DNA from 2 places in the Desulforhopalus glucosivorans genome. Region 2 is predicted to be linked to the other one. Evidence: riboswitches for the same ligand, from Rfam matches in the RefSeq annotation. Region 2 holds a riboswitch; the other holds the start of a gene.

Region 1 (8,002 bases), 2.2 Mb from region 2:
TTCCATCACTATCAAAAAGTTTAACATCCCGAAATGAAAACTCCCTTAATATGAGCTGTATAGGAGGAACAAAGTTGGGTAATCCTGCAGAATCACCGTCCTCTTTCGGCTCTTCGGTGGTGGACTTAAAATTGACAGAAACCTGTTCTGTTTTACATGCAACAACATCCAACGTACCTTTGAGCAGTGCGAGCGGCTTCCAGGACCAGTGGAAGTTTTCAATATCAATGTCAGCTCCGGCTGTCGCAATTGTAATTCCGCCCAAATCATATCCTGTAGCTATACGCCCCTTAACAGAATCAACAGTTACTGCACCACTACTCAGACTGCTGGCCGCAGTTACAGCACGCTGCAAACCCCACTCTGTTCCTAACAGCACCCCAATGGGCAAAAGAAAAACAGCAACAATGAGCAGTACAAAAAGATATTTTTTCACAGATCACCTCCCACTGTCAGGTGCACGCGAAATGGGTTTCCATCCTCGGTTATTGCTGAGGCCACATCAAAACGTATCTGACCAAAAGGAAGCCTGAAACGAATTCCAGCCCCAACACCCTGATAAAAATCAAGGGACAGGTCATCTGTTGCTGTTCCACCATCCCAGAATGCGGCCAGGCTCCAATATTGGTTAATGATATGCTCGAGTTCAATAGATTCAACGATGAGATAACGGCCGCCGATAACTGTCCCGGAAGAATCTTCTGTTCCAAGAGACTTGTAGGCATAACCCCGTATTGAAGCGTCACCACCGGCATAATATCGAAGCGACGGAGGGAGAGAGTCAATGGAGTCGACCAGGGTTGCCCCCACAGATGCCCGGCCAATCAATTTCCACTGTTTAAAAGGAGTGTAAATTGCCTTCCCATTTACTGTCGCCTGGAGAAAACTCGCATCGGAAAGAGCACCCTTATAGGCTCCAAGTAGATTCATGGAGGTGGATAAGCCCTGCCTGGTGTTGAGAATATCATCGGCAAAGATATAACCAGCATTAAGCGATGGCAAAAAGAGTGTAGAGTCTCCACTGGTATCACCTATGTCATACACCTCGTCACGCAATTCCAGCCCCGTTGAGAACTTAAATCTTGGCCCGGCGTGTTCCTGAGAAACAGCCGCAGTTATCAACCTTGTATCAGTGTCATCCCACTGGGAATCCTGATAACCAAGAGAATGAAACAAGGTGTCGTAGCGTGGATCTTTTCGGGGGATTTTATAAACAAGGGAGAGGCTGTTTTCAAGTTCAGCAACCAGTAACGAAGCGCTAATTTTATGGCCTCGATTATTAAATATCCGGTTCGACCAGTCAATTTTTCCACGAACACCGGTGTCTGTAGCATAACCACCACCAATATTGTATTTATTGAGTTTTTCGGGGCTTACCAGGTCAATTTCGATGGGAATCGTATGATCAACGGCCTCATCCATCTTGCCGCTCACAATGACCTTCTTAAAAAAATCGGTTTTATACAAAATAGCCTGCAACTCAAAAATCTTAGAGGGTTGATAAGGATCGCCCTTGGCGTAGGGTAAATATCTATTTAATAGATCCTGTTTTAGTACCTCCTGCTTACAGGTTGTCTCCCCAAAAACGTACTGCTGTTTTGTATCTACGACGAGTGAAATAATTGCCTTGTTCGTTGTAGAGTTTACAACCAGATCTTTTGTTACAAAAACGACATCAAGATAGCCTTCATTAATAGCCGTATTTATGATCTTTTTTTTCTCCTGTTCATACACTGCCTGATCAAGGACCGTACCCACAGGCAGTTTCCAGGCTGCCACCGCTTTTTCTATTACCCTATTCTCCTGACCAGCCCCATTTATCATGATATTGACGCTACTCACGCGAACGGCAGGTCCTTTATCAATAAGGTAACTTGCATGAAATCCTGCATCATCTTTAGTGAGCTTCGGTTTTACGGTGGCATTATAATAGCCAAAAGGAGCAAGAGCTGAAGCAATATCGGTGGAAGCTTTGGCATGCAACCTTTTGACAGTACTCTCTTTTAATCGTTCGTTATCTTTTTGCAGGTACAGGGTAAGGTAGGCTAGAACATTTTCTTTGAGTGAGGCTGTCACCCCGGTTACTTCGACCTCTACTTTAACAGGCTTAGAATGAGCTGGTGATACCATCCACAAACTGAAAAGGAAGACGAATACAATTCGACAAGAGAATGATGATGTATTAAAAAACTCCAAGAATCGTGTTTTATCGTCGCTCCAGCAACGTCCTCTTTTTATAAACATGGACTATTCCCAACAAACGGGGAAATAAACCAGTATAAATAGTACAAAGATCTCTCTTAACGTACTTTGGGGTGGCTGTTCTAAGCCCCTGAGTTCAATGTACTCTTCAGATTTCCTGTTTTGTATTGCAGGATTTTTTAAAGTAAAATACCAAATATTAGCTCAAAACCGGATAAAAATGCACAAGGAAACTGTCACCATAAAAAAAATCGTCAACGGCGGTTTCGGCCTCGGTCACCTTCCTTCAAAACAGGTCGTCCTGGTACAATTTTCCCTGCCCGGCGAAAATATAATTGTAACCACTCAGGAAATTAAAAAAAACTATCTTTTTGGCAAAGCCGCTCAAATAGAAAACAAACACCCTGCCAGAATCACCCCTCCATGTCAATACTACGGTCGTTGTGGGGGGTGCAACCTTCAACACTGCAACTACGATGCGCAAACCACTTTTAAAAGAGACATTGTGGTCGATCTGCTTCTCCGCCAGGATGTTCTTACTCTAGGCGCACTTAAAGATACAGTTCGAGAGGTTATACCTGCACCGTCTCCATTCAACTATCGCCAAAGAATCAGATTGCAAGTCGGGGATAATGAAACCCTGGGCTTCAACCGCTTTCGCTCCAATGACATTGTTGAAGTTGACAAGTGTCTTCTTGCAGAGCCTTCTATAAATTTAAGCCTCACTGCTCTACGAAAAAGTGAGCCCGCTATGGAATTGCTTGAACTCTCAACCGAGCTTGAATTACAGCAAAACCCAACAACTGATGCAGTCTCCTGTATTTTCCACTTCAAAAGAAAGCCTCGCCCCGCTGACCGTAAACGAGCCCAGAAAATGTGTAGTGAAATTTCTTCAATTGACCGCATTTTTTTTAAGGGAGAGGATTTTCCCATGGTTGGTCCAGTTGGAGCGGAGACATCTGAATCAAACAAGATGCTGAACCTCCACTACCAAAAGTTGCAGGGTATAGAGGAGTCATTACAGCTTGGATGGGAGGTCGGCGGCTTCTGCCAGGTCAATCTGGCCCAAAACAAGCGGATGATCGAAACCGTTATTGACTTTTGTGCTCTTAATAGCAGCGACACAGTTCTCGATCTATATTGCGGCATGGGAAATTTTGCAATCCCGCTTAGCTCTCTTGCCGCCAGTGTCCATGGTATCGAAGGTCAGGGCGCATCGATTCGATGTGCAAAAGAAAATAGCGCATCCGCAGGGAGAACAAACACCATATTTACCAAACAACCTGTTCACAAAGGTTGCGATCAGCTCATTGCAGAAAGCGCTACATTTGACTGCGTAATAATTGACCCTCCCAGGCAAGGCGCACCCGAGCTTGCACAGCAGCTCAGTAAGCTATGCAAGAAAACACTCGTCTATATTTCCTGTGACCCGGCAACCCTATGCCGTGACCTTAAAGAACTCACCAGTAAAGGATTTACAATACAAAAAATACAACCCATTGATATGTTTCCCCAAACCCATCATATTGAGACGGTCGTTGTACTGAAAAAATAACCATCATCCGATAGTTGTTTCATTTCCTTTTAACCTGCTTGCAATGGTCCATTATTTACCCTATGTTGTAACTCTGATACGGGAGCCTCATACATTGGGCTGAGAGGGGTGTTACAACCCGACCGTTTAACCTGATCCGGATAATGCCGGCGGAGGGATCTGTCTGAATGAGGCCGCCTCCATAACTGGAGTCGGCTTTTTAATTTTGCAAGCATTCACATCCAACGAATCAACAAGCGACGACTTTAACCCCAGGAGATCTTAATGAATCATATATATCACAGCTTTGGGATTGCGATATTAGCGATCACCCTCTTGTTCTCTCCTGCGGTGCAGGCAGAAGAAAGCCTTACCGTAATGACCCATGACAGTTTTGATGTCAGTAAAGAACTCATTGCCACCTTTGAAAAAGAAAACGGCGTGAAGGTTCGCTTTTTAAAATCCGGGGATGCAGGGGCTGCTCTTATCCAGGCTATTCTTTCAAAAAACAACCCCCTTGCTGATCTGTTTTTTGGTGTGGATAACAGCTTTTTATCCCGGGCACTCACTGCAGACATTTTTCAACAATACAACTCCCCTCTTCTTGCCAAGATCCCGGAAAGCCTGAGACTCGACAAGGAAAATCGTCTTCTTCCTGTGGACTATGGTGATGTATGTCTTAACTACGACAAGGCCTGGTTTAGAGAAAAAGCACTCGCCCCACCTGCAGGTCTTTCTGATCTTATTAAACCTGAGTACAAAGGACTCACCGTGGTTGAGAACCCCGCCACTTCCTCCCCCGGTATGGCATTTTTACTTGCCACCATCGGTTATTTTGGCGAAGAAAAATATCTGGATTTCTGGACAAAAATGCGGGCAAATGATGTCCTCGTTGCAGGTGGCTGGGAAGATGCCTACTTTGGTCATTTCACCGCCGCCTCAAAAGGAGATCGTCCCATCGTTGTAAGCTACGCAAGCTCCCCTCCTGCAGCTGTCTACTATTCCGAAAAACCACTGACTGAAGCGCCAACTGCAGCTGTCGTAAGTGATGGATCAGCTTTTCGCCAGATTGAATTTGTTGGTATCTTAAAGGGAAGCAAAAACGTAACTCTGGCTGAAAAATTCGTCGACTTTATGTTAAGTGTCCCCTTACAAGAAGACATCCCCTTAAAAATGTTTGTATTTCCAAGTAATGCAGACGCTCAATTGCCAGAAGTCTTTGTAAAACATGCGGTGGTCGCTGAAAAACCTGCCATGGTTGATCCTGCACGAATTGAATCAATGCGTGACAGCTGGATCGACGCCTGGACAACTGCAGTACTGAGATAAAGATAAGCTCATCCAAATAGGGGAGAACGGGACATGATATTTTCCAGAAAACCTGTCATGCTATTACTGTTCTCCCTGCCCATGTTGTTTTTAATCGTCTTTTACTGTTACCCGCTGCTTAAGATAATCACCTACAGTTTTTTCCCACTAGATACAGAGAAGTTAGGCAGATTATTCACAACTCCTACCTACGGCAAGATTCTCTGGTTCACAATCTGGCAGGCCGGACTTTCAACCGTTATCACACTGGTTCTAGCCATACCAGGTGCCTATGTTTTTGCCAAATTCCGTTTCCCCGGCAAAGACCTCCTTACAGCACTTATGACAGTTCCCTTCGTTCTGCCAACGGTTGTTACTGCTGCTGCTTTCAGGGCACTGCTTGGGCAGAATGGTCTCATCAATGACGTTCTTATCTCAACCTTTAATCTCGACAGTGCTCCAATAGATATAGAACAGACTGTTACTTTTTTCCTCATCGCCCACGTATTTTACAACTACACAATGGTCGTACGTATTGTTTCCAGTTTCTGGAGTTCACTCGATCCGAGTATAGTAACAGCTGCCAGGATGCTTGGAGCATCCCCGTGGACTGCTTTTTACAAAATCACCCTGCCCCTGCTCCTGCCTGCAATAGGGTCTGCCAGCCTCCTTGTCTTTATCTTCTGTTTTACCAGTTTTGGAGTTGTGCTTATTCTCGGTGGACCGGGATACGCAACACTAGAAGTTGAAATTTACAGGCAGGCGGTACAACTCTTTAACCTGCCCATGGCTGCAGCCCTATCGCTTATTCAGATCTGTTTTAATTTTTTGCTGATGTGGCTCCATGCAAGGCTCAGTAAACATGCTAAGGTCTCCTTTTTCTCAGGCACGAGCGAGGCCACCCTTAGTGATGTAAAATCGAATTGCCAAAAACTTGGCGTTGGTTGTAACATTGGTTTTATGGTGGCCTTACTCATTCTTCCCCTGGGCGCACTCGTTATAAGTTCTCTATTTGGTGAAGATGGTTTTACCCTCAGCTACTATAGACAGCTTTTCTCAGGAGAATCGGATTCACTTTTTTATGTTGAACCAATTTCTTCGGTCGCAAACTCCATTGGTTTTGCCCTGACGGCCATGGTCTTTTCTCTACTTTTAGGAATAAGTTCAGCTGTATTTCTTGCAGGCGGCTCAAAACGCCGAACCAACCTCTGGGATGCCATTATTATGCTCCCTCTTGCAACATCGGCTGTAACTCTGGGTTTCGGGTATATCATCACACTAAATCAACCCCCACTTAACCTACGAGACACACTCATCATTGTACCTATTGCCCATACTCTTGTTGCATTCCCCTTTGTTGTTCGCTGCGTGTTACCAAGCCTTAGACAAATACCAAATAACTTACGGGAGGCTGCCTGTTTACTGGGAGCATCCCCTTTTACCATTTGGAGACTCATCGATTTCCCTCTCATAAGACGTGCGATACTCGTGGGAGCCATTTTCGCCTTTTCAATCAGCATGGGGGAATTTGGTGCTTCAGCATTTCTAACCCGTCCTCACACTCCGACAATGCCTGTTGCCATCTTCAGGTTTCTCAGCCAACCTGGTGACATGAACTACGGTCAGGCAATGGCTATGAGCACTATTCTTATGCTTGTTACCTGCTCCAGCTTCTGGATTATCGGTAAGTTCTCACCTTCTGAAGATATAGCCCAAAAAAGACATTAATAATGATCAATAACCAAACGAAAGGACCAATACTCTCTGTTAATAGCATTTCAAACAGCTACGATGGTCAATCACTACTTAAAGACGTGTCATTTCAACTTGAAAAGGGAGAGATTCTCTGCCTGCTCGGCCCATCGGGCTCTGGTAAAACGACCCTGTTACGCCTTATTGCCGGGCTTGAAGCAGAGTATAGCGGCACTATACTATTTAAGGGCAATAACATAGAGAGTAAGCCTCCCCACAAACGTGGCTTTGGCTTGATGTTTCAGGAGTACGCCCTCTTTCCCCATAAAAATGTAGAGGATAACATTGGATTCGGCCTTGAGATGCAGGGGCTAGATTCGGAGGAAAAGCGTAAGCAAGTAGAAAAAATGCTTCAACTCGTTGGCCTGTCAGGTTTTGGTAAGCGTCGAATTAACGAACTCTCTGGAGGAGAGCAACAGAGGGTGGCCCTTGCAAGAAGCCTTGCCCCTGAGCCGCAACTCCTTCTTCTTGACGAACCCTTAGGCTCCCTTGACCGCACCCTCCGTGATAGACTGACTGTGGAAATCAGGTCCATCTTAAAAGCACTCAATGTCACAGCCATTTTCGTAACCCATGATCAAAATGAGGCCTTTGGAGTTTCCGACAAAATAGCAATTTTAAAAGATGGTTGCCTCCAACAATTTGCCGCACCTGAAGAAATCTATCGACATCCCATAAATAGTACAGTTGCACGATTCTTAGGCTTTACAAACCTCTTTGATCTATCTATAGATCAAAGAACAAACATAATCGAGAGTCCTTTTGGCCCTATTGCAACAAATATAGGTCCTATTACAACATCCCGCGATCAGGTATTACTCCTGCGACCTGAAGGTGCATCATTACGTAAACCTGGCCTTAAAAATCTGGAGGGTAAACTCATCATACAGGGAACAGTAAAAGACAAGCGGTACCAGGGCAGTAGTTATAATCTTACAATAGAGAGCAACTCCCAGCTACTGCATTTTGATTTACCACTTGAACCTCCACCCCCTCAGGTCAACGCCCAAATTGAACTGGTAATAGAACCTGATTCAATCTTACGTATCGAAAAAAGTTCCTGAGAGTAATAACTCTTATTGCCGCACAGACATAAAGAGATATTACGTTTACATAAAATATGAACGAACAGCATAGGAGACTCTTATGAAAAGCTATAGAAAAGAACTCTGGTTTAACGTACCGACAAGACGTGGGTTCATAAAC
Region 2 (8,002 bases):
GCCGCTGCCAGGGACTGCCTGGCAAATTCATAATCGGCACGGGAAGCTTCTGCGGTTTCCTTGGCACCAGCCTCGGCTGAGCCTATACGTCCCCAAACATCGGCCTCCCAGGAAACTTTGAGACCCGCACCGTACAGCTCATCCAGGGTGTCATTGTTTCTATCTGCATAGCCGCCAGAAAGCCCTACACTGGGTTTAAGTGCTGCTCCAGCTTGTCTTGCCAGGGCTTCAGCCTGTTGTAGCTTGGCGCCTGAGATCTTGAGACCAAAATTATTGTTCTGTGCCTCCTCAACCAGGGTGAGGAGCTGAGGATCATTAAAGCTGCGAATCCAGCCATCATCGACAAGGCCTCCAGATTCTGCAGCTGACCAGTTTTCTGTTACTAGTGCACTCTTTTCAACGTCAGCTTTAATGGCTGTTACCGCTTCCTCATGGCTTGCGATGGGTCCACTACACCCAGCTAAAGCTATTGACATCCCAATAAAAAGAGCCGTGGATCTTATATGTTTTATCATCGAATATTCCTGAAGTTGAATCTGAAATTAATGAAATTTTGCAAAATTCTGCCAGCTCTTCATGCGCATGAGCATCTTGCGAATGATGGTAACGTGATGCCATTTTTCGCTGTACACGGCTACAGTTCCAATACTGCCCATTGGTAGAAAAAACTCTGACATGTCATCTTCGAACTCAATAAAAACAGGGATGAGTCCCTCGGGCATGTAGGCATTAACAGTGACCATGTGAAGAGAAGGTGCGAGTTGACCCTCAGCAAGGGCGCCCAGGATATGTTCTACCCGGCCCTGGAAAATTCTTCCTGGTATGCCAGGAAAGATCACTTCTGCATGATTACCCTCTTTTATGTTCTGCATGGGCTGCTGACTAAAGCCTGCGATGAAAGTGGGTTCATCGGTATTAACAAAGGTCATGATTGGAGCCAGGGGCAGGGGCACAGCCATCATTCCTGGACGAAGGCGAAGGTGGGTTACAAAGCCGTCAGTTGGAGCTTTTATTACAGTGGAATCGAGATTAAACTGGGCAGAGATCAGTTCAGCTTCAAGGCGTTTGACCTCCTTTTCAAAATTCTCCACATCATATACACTGCCTGCTGAGGCTGCTGCCAGAGTCTTTGATTCCTCCAGTCTTGTTCTTGAAAAATCCAGTTGTGCCTTAACGTTATCCACCTGGGCCTGGAAAGGGGTGGGGTCAATTTTGCAAAGTACGTCGCCCTTTTGTAACTGCTCGTTAGGTTTCACATTAACTTCGATAACCTTACCACGAACGTTGGACACAATTGGTGTTGTTATAAAGTAGGACCTGGCTGTGATTGAGGCGGGGTGATAGTATGCCATACCCGCAAGAATGACTCCCATCATGACAATCCCACCAAGGACCACAGTGGTGAGTGACCATTTATTGACAGGAATTTTGAATATTTTGAATATTACCCAACAGACTGAGGCATAGGTGAGAATAAGTAGAGCTTCCATTTATGCATCCTCTCCTTTACGTGGTGATTTGCGTAGTTGCTGCAGTTCCTGGTTGAGTTGTTTGAGGTGAGTTACGTAGTTGGACTCTTCTTTTTTCCGCTGTGCCTCAAGTTCACTAATACGGTTTTCAAGGAGCTGCAGCTGGTCTTGTATCGGATTTTCAGTTTTCGGTTTCTCTCCAGCAAGCCCCCAGCCACGCTCATGCTTGTAGAGGGTTGCCCAGATCCACAGGAAGGGCCAGATCGTGTGCATGAGAAATAGACTCACCCAGCCTGCGGTATGGATTGCGTCCTGGTGGGGGTGTTTTCTCTTTTTGGCAATCTCGTAGGGAATGTCATGGATGTAGATAATGCCATATATGATAGTGAGTACAACAAAGATGAGTACGCAGAGTGCAACATAATCGAGAGTCCGGTCACCCATTCAGGTCTCCTGTTTGTGAAGAGGGTTCAGTGTTTTAGCGGTTAAAAAAAGAACTGTTTGTAGAATAATGTGTATTTTTTATACCAATTGTTTATTTATATATTCAAATAATGGCCCTGACAAGACAGGAGTTGGAAAATTATCTGTAAAAAAAAGATCTTCCAGTTCTGCCGACCTGTTTATCCTTCCCAATCGTAGAGAATAAAATGGAACAATCACATATAGCAAAATCAATCTGTCCATTGGACTGCCCTGATGCCTGCGGGATACGAGTAACAATAGATGATGGAAAGGTAGTATCTCTTTCAGGAGACAAGGATCACCCCTATACCAACGGGTTTATCTGTGGAAAAATGAAGAAATACCCGGAGCGGGTTAATTCTGAAAAGCGCATTCTTTATCCTTTGGCACGGGTGGGAAAAAAGGGTGAGGGAAAGTTTAAAAGAATAGGCTGGGATGAGGCCCTGGATATTTGTGCAGCCCGTCTTCTACAGGTGAAAAAAGATTTTGGAGGTCAGGCAATTCTCCCCTATGCCTATGCAGGAAATATGGGCGCTGTGAGCCGCTTTGCAGGCTACCCTCTCTTTAGCAAACTGGGCACTTCAGAACTTGGTGAAACCATCTGTTCGGCAGCTTCTGGAGCAGGCTGGGCTAAACAGTGCGCAGGTCTGCCAGGTTGTCCCCCTGAAAATGCAGCCGATGCTCAATTGATCATTATCTGGGGTATTAATGTCAAGGTGACCAACGTTCATTTTTGGCAGTACGTAGCGACAGCTAAAAAAAATGGGGCCAAGGTCATTGTTATTGATCCGTACCGCAATCAGACTGCTCAGTCTGCTGATAGCTATATTCAGGTAAGGGTTGGCGGGGATAGTGCACTTGCCCTGGGGATGTTGAAGGTCATCATAGAAGACGACTCCATCGACCACAGCTTTATAGCGCGAAAGACCACAGGTTTTGAAGACATTAAATCCTATGTTCAGGATGTGCAATTATCTGACTTTGCTGACGATAGCGGTGTTGATGAAGCTACAATTACGTCCCTTGCAAGACAGATGGCCGGTTGTAAAGAGACCTTTGTGCGTATTGGTATTGGAATATCAAGAAACAGCAGGGGGGCGATGAGTATACGCTCCATAACCTCTCTGAGTGCAGCCCTTGGACTTTTTATGGGAGGCACCGGACGAGGTGTTCTTCTCAGCTCCAGGGCGTTTAGCGGTGATAGGGATATTTTGACAAAGGATTCAATCAGAAATGAGCCTGGCCGGACCATTAATATGATTCATCTGGGCTATGCTCTGACCGGTTTGGAAGACCCCGTTAAGGCCCTTATTGTTTACAATAGTAATCCGGCAACGGTAAATCCCGACAGTAGCACTGTCCGTTTTGGCCTGGCAAGAGAAGACCTTTTTACCGTGGTACATGAGCAGGTAATGACGCCCACCGCCCGCTACGCAGATCTTGTGCTGCCGGCCACTACCTTTCTTGAAAACATGGATGTTTACACTGGCTACGGTCATTTTTACATGGGGGTTGTGCGGCCGGTTATCCCGCCAATGGGTGAGGCCAGGAGTAACTTCGATTTCTTTCAGGCCCTGGCTGCAAAGTGCGGTTTTGATGATCCTGTATTTAAAGAATCCTGTGAAGAGAGAGTGAGAAAGTATGTTGGATCAATGTCAGGTATTCCAGAAGGTATTTCTGTGGATGAGATTATGGGTGGAGCACTGGTTCATTCCACCAGAAGTTCAGCCAGTGGTGATGTGTTAAAAGGCGAGTCAGAGAAAATTCCCTTTTCGGTAATTGATGGAAGTAGTGATCCAGTTACAGCCTGTGTACTTCCAGCGGGCGAGTCCGTGGATCCTGACCTGCTTGCTCGTTTTCCCCTACACCTCATAACACCGCCCCACCCGGATCTACTCAACAGTACCTTTGGAGAGCGGTATAGTGGAGAACTGGGAACAGTTCTGGTGCACCCCTTTGATGCTAAGCGCTTTAATGTGACTGATGGTACTATTGTTGTTATCGTTAATAACCGGGGACGTTCCAGAAGAAAGGCAAGGGTAACCGACGATACCCAAAAAGGTGTTGTTGTGGCTGAAGGACTATTCTGGGGAGAGGACGATGAATCAGGTGCCCGCGCAGGTGGGATTAATGATCTCACCTCCCAGAAAGTAACCGATATGGGTGGGGGCGCTACCTTCCATGAAAGTAGAGTGACCTTGATAGTACCCTGAACTTAATATGAGCAAAGCAGGCGAAAATCTTTGAAAATTAAATGAATAATGTGAATGGAATTGTCGCAGCTGCGGGTGCTTTTGTACTTTGGGGAGTATTACCCGCCTATTGGAAGGCGCTGGAAAATGTCCCAGCCTATGAAATCCTCTGTCACCGTATGTTCTGGTCACTGTTGGTGACCTTGGGACTTGTCATGGTAACAGGTGGTATGAAGGTCTTCCGTGAAGGTCTGCGAGACCGAAAAAATTGTATTACCTACACCATCACGGGTCTTTTGTTAGGTGTGAACTGGCTCCTGTATATTTGGGCGGTTAATGCCGGTTTCATTGTGGAAGCGAGTCTTGGTTATTTTATTAATCCCCTTTTAAATGTGCTCTTTGGAATGATCTTTTTTGGCGAACGGATGCGGCCTCTGCAGTGGCTTGCCCTGTTATTCGCTTTTCTGGGGGTACTCTATCTCACTATATACTATGGGAAGTTCCCATGGATTGCATTGGTGCTCGCCTTTAGTTTTGCAACCTATGGGCTGCTCCATAAGAAAAGTAAGCTGGGGGCACTTGATGCTCTTTGCCTTGAAACCGGGATACTCTTTATTCCTGCAGCACTGGTACTGGGGTGGCTTGCCTTTCATGGGGAGGGTGCCTTTGGTCATGTCCAGGTCTCAGAATCTTTACTGCTTATAGGAGCGGGCGTGGTCACCACCGTGCCACTTCTCTTATTTGGCTATGCCGCTAAAAGGATACCCCTTTCAACCGTTGGCCTCATGCAGTACCTTGCACCAAGTATAAATCTAATCCTTGGGGTTTTTATCTATGGTGAGGAGTTTCCCCAGGCACGATTTATCGGTTTTTCCATGGTCTGGGGAGGCTTAATACTCTTTGTGATTGAGAACCTTTTGAGGCGCTATAGGGAAAAAAGACGGGTGCTTGCAACGGCGGTATAAGTAATTCGCCATACGACATGGGCTCCCTGTAATAGGTAGCCCATGTCGTTAGTATCCTACGCCGCTTCTTTTCTTTGGTTCATAACCTTATAGGCACAAAGCTCTCCGCACATGGTGCAGGCTCCATGAACATCGGCCGCTTCTTCTGTTGCACCTCTTCGTTTTCGGGCAAGGGCAGGATCAAGGGCGAGCTCATACTGTTTTTCCCAGTCGAGATCTTTACGCGCCTTTGATATGGCGAAATCCCTCTCCGCTGCACCGGGGATTTTTTTGACGATGTCGGCTGCATGTGCTGCAATTCTGGTGGCCATTACACCCTCATGTACATCCTGGGCATTGGGTAAACAGAGGTGTTCACTTGGCGTAACATAGCAGAGAAAGTCTGCCCCAGAGCTTGCGGCAATAGCACCCCCAATGGCGCTGGTAATGTGGTCGTAACCCGGGGCAATGTCGGTGACCAACGGCCCCAGGACGTAAAACGGTGCCCCGTGACATAAGCTTTTTTGCAGCTGCATGTTGGTCTGGATCTGGTCAAGGGGAACATGGCCCGGGCCTTCAATCATCACCTGTATTCCCTTGGCCCATGCCCGCTGGGTCAATTCTCCAAGGGTTGACAATTCGTGAATCTGAGCACGGTCTGTGGCATCGGCTATGGCGCCTGGGCGAAATCCATCACCAAGGGAGAGTGTTGCATCATAAGGCTTTACCAGGTCCAGTAACCTGTCATAATATTCATAGAGTGGATTTTCGGCATTGTTATGCTCCATCCAGGCACAGGTAAAACTCCCGCCCCTTGAAACAACCTCCATCAGTCGGCCTTCCTGATCCATTATCTCTAGAGTCCTGCGGGTTACACCACAGTGAACTGTTATAAAATCAACACCATCGTCGAGGTGCTTTTTAACCCCATCAAAAATTTCGTCCACGGTCATATCGACAATGGCCTTACCTTTTTTGATAACGGTATCGCAGGCAGCCTGGTACAAAGGTACAGAGCCGATACAAATACTTGTCTCTTTAATGATTGCAGCACGTATCTCGTCGATGGGGCCACCGGTGGAGAGGTCCATCAAGGCGTCGGCACCGGCAGCAACAGCTACCTTTGCCTTGGCAAGCTCGTTGTCGATACTGGTGTCATCCTTACTGGTGCCAATGTTGGCATTTACACGGGTTTTAATTCCCTCGCCTACAGCCAGTGGTGTACCGCCTTTGTGACGGTTGTTATGACAGACTATTGCAGTTCCCTTCGCTATCTTATCACGCAATTCCGAGGCAGGTATGCAGGCATCATCGGCTGCCTGTTGCATTTTATCGGTTATTATTCCTTCGCGGGCAAATTCCATTTGAGTCTTCATCAAAATCGATCTCCTTGTGGGTGTAGATAGGGATCGGAATCTTGAGAAGTGTACAGCAGACCCAATTAATCCTTTCCCTACGCCGGTATCAACCGGATCAGGTTCAAAGGGTCGCTCGTGATTGAGCTCTCAGTCCGTGGACTCCCCCAGGCTTCATAAATCGAAGCCTAAACTACATAAGGGAGGTGAAAAGGTCAAACAAAAGGTGAATAACTAAATATTTTCTACAATGATCATAAAAGGGAGGACGGGCGTTGCTGAGGCATTGGTGATGTAATTTGGGTTTTTGTCATAAAAACAAGGAACTCAGGATTAAAGTTTAGTCAATCATGTGGGATGAATTATAGGGTTTGTCGTTTAGTCAGGGAGTGTTTTTGTTAGTTAGGTTGTGGTGAAAATATGTTTACTTTAGCAGAGAGGCTTTTGTTACGTATACCGCCGTGATTTCTTGCAGCCTGCCTAACGATTAAGGATAGATAGTGTGAGGAACGAACCACTATCTTATCCGTTGTTGGACAAGCCCGGTATAGTAATAAGGAAATATATTCTGGAACGAGAGGTGGTAGGAGTGAATTTGGATTGTCTTCACTTTTCTAAGGACGCAACTTACCTGTTACCCTTGAGGGTTTGAAAAAGCGTTTATCTCATAAAGACTTCAACCTCCCTGTAAAAGGATGGTGGCCGGTGCCTCAAGGGTTGTTTATCCCGGGCCCTCAAAATGTGACCTAAACCCAACAACGAACATTGGGGACCGACAACTTGAACATTTGAAAGTCGGCCTTACTCGTGGTTTAGGGAATGCGATTTTGACATACAAGATAAGCTGGATTAATCCGCGCCACTTCTTCGCATTGCCATGAAGAAATCCATAATCCCGCACTCGCCTGAACCCTTTTGGGAGTACATGTTGTAACAAGAGTTTGAGGAAGTCCTCACCTCGCAAGGTTCTGAAGCAGGTATCTCCAGATTTACTTTCAACGTACTTAAAAGTGACGTTCCCGTTTTTATTGGCAACAATGTTCTTTTCACCGAGAACACCACGATATAGATACCGGGATAAGTATTTCAATATAGTCGCTCCCTTACCGACATGTCGGCAGTCCACAAACCATTTTTTTGGTTTGATAGGAGGGAGAGAAAAGCCGGTCTCTTCCAGTTCTGCGATGCAGCGGGCACGAAAGACCTTGGCCAGAGAGAATGAATTGAACAGGTATTCTCCCTTGGCCTTTTTCCAGAAGCGATGGCGTTTGTCTATTCCTCCTCCTGGGATCACCGCATGAATATGCGGATGGTAGTCGAGTTTCCTGTTGTTTGTGTGCATGACCATCGTCATGCCAATTTCAGCCCCCAGATTTTTCTGATTAAGCCCGAAGTCTTTCAGGGTGGATGCAACACACTTGAAGAACAGTGAATAGACTGTTTTTTGATTCCTCCATGCCAACTTTCTAAGCTCGCAAGGCAACGTGAATGTTGCCATAAAATACGGTACCGGTAAGAGCTTTTCCTGTTGTTTGTCGATCCACTGGCTTGCTTGATGATTCTGACATTTTGGACAG

Evidence for each region. A riboswitch is a leader RNA that binds a small molecule or an ion and turns the genes downstream of it on or off. The one in region 2 is predicted to bind thiamine pyrophosphate.
Region 1: linked by a shared signal. The riboswitch ahead of ACX6CI_RS04370 (thiamine ABC transporter substrate-binding protein) and the one ahead of thiC (phosphomethylpyrimidine synthase ThiC) in region 2 are both predicted to bind thiamine pyrophosphate.

Annotation. Positions count from the first base shown of each region.
Region 1 covers NZ_AP044854.1:1,005,070-1,013,071, reverse strand. Annotated here, with positions in the region: gene ACX6CI_RS04385 (translocation/assembly module TamB domain-containing protein) at 1-436, opposite strand, end outside; gene ACX6CI_RS04380 (autotransporter assembly complex protein TamA) at 433-2,130, opposite strand; gene rlmD (23S rRNA (uracil(1939)-C(5))-methyltransferase RlmD) at 2,423-3,757, shown strand; TPP riboswitch at 3,826-3,931, shown strand; gene ACX6CI_RS04370 (thiamine ABC transporter substrate-binding protein) at 4,022-5,065, shown strand; gene ACX6CI_RS04365 (ABC transporter permease) at 5,099-6,772, shown strand; gene ACX6CI_RS04360 (ABC transporter ATP-binding protein) at 6,775-7,860, shown strand; gene ACX6CI_RS04355 (secondary thiamine-phosphate synthase enzyme YjbQ) at 7,943-8,002, shown strand, end outside.
Region 2 covers NZ_AP044854.1:3,238,747-3,246,748, reverse strand. Annotated here, with positions in the region: gene ACX6CI_RS14055 (TolC family protein) at 1-515, opposite strand, end outside; gene ACX6CI_RS14050 (HlyD family secretion protein) at 543-1,490, opposite strand; gene ACX6CI_RS14045 (DUF3302 domain-containing protein) at 1,491-1,913, opposite strand; gene ACX6CI_RS14040 (molybdopterin-containing oxidoreductase family protein) at 2,120-4,147, shown strand; gene rarD (EamA family transporter RarD) at 4,189-5,091, shown strand; gene thiC (phosphomethylpyrimidine synthase ThiC) at 5,148-6,449, opposite strand; TPP riboswitch at 6,503-6,604, opposite strand; gene ACX6CI_RS14025 (IS91 family transposase) at 7,147-8,002, opposite strand, start outside.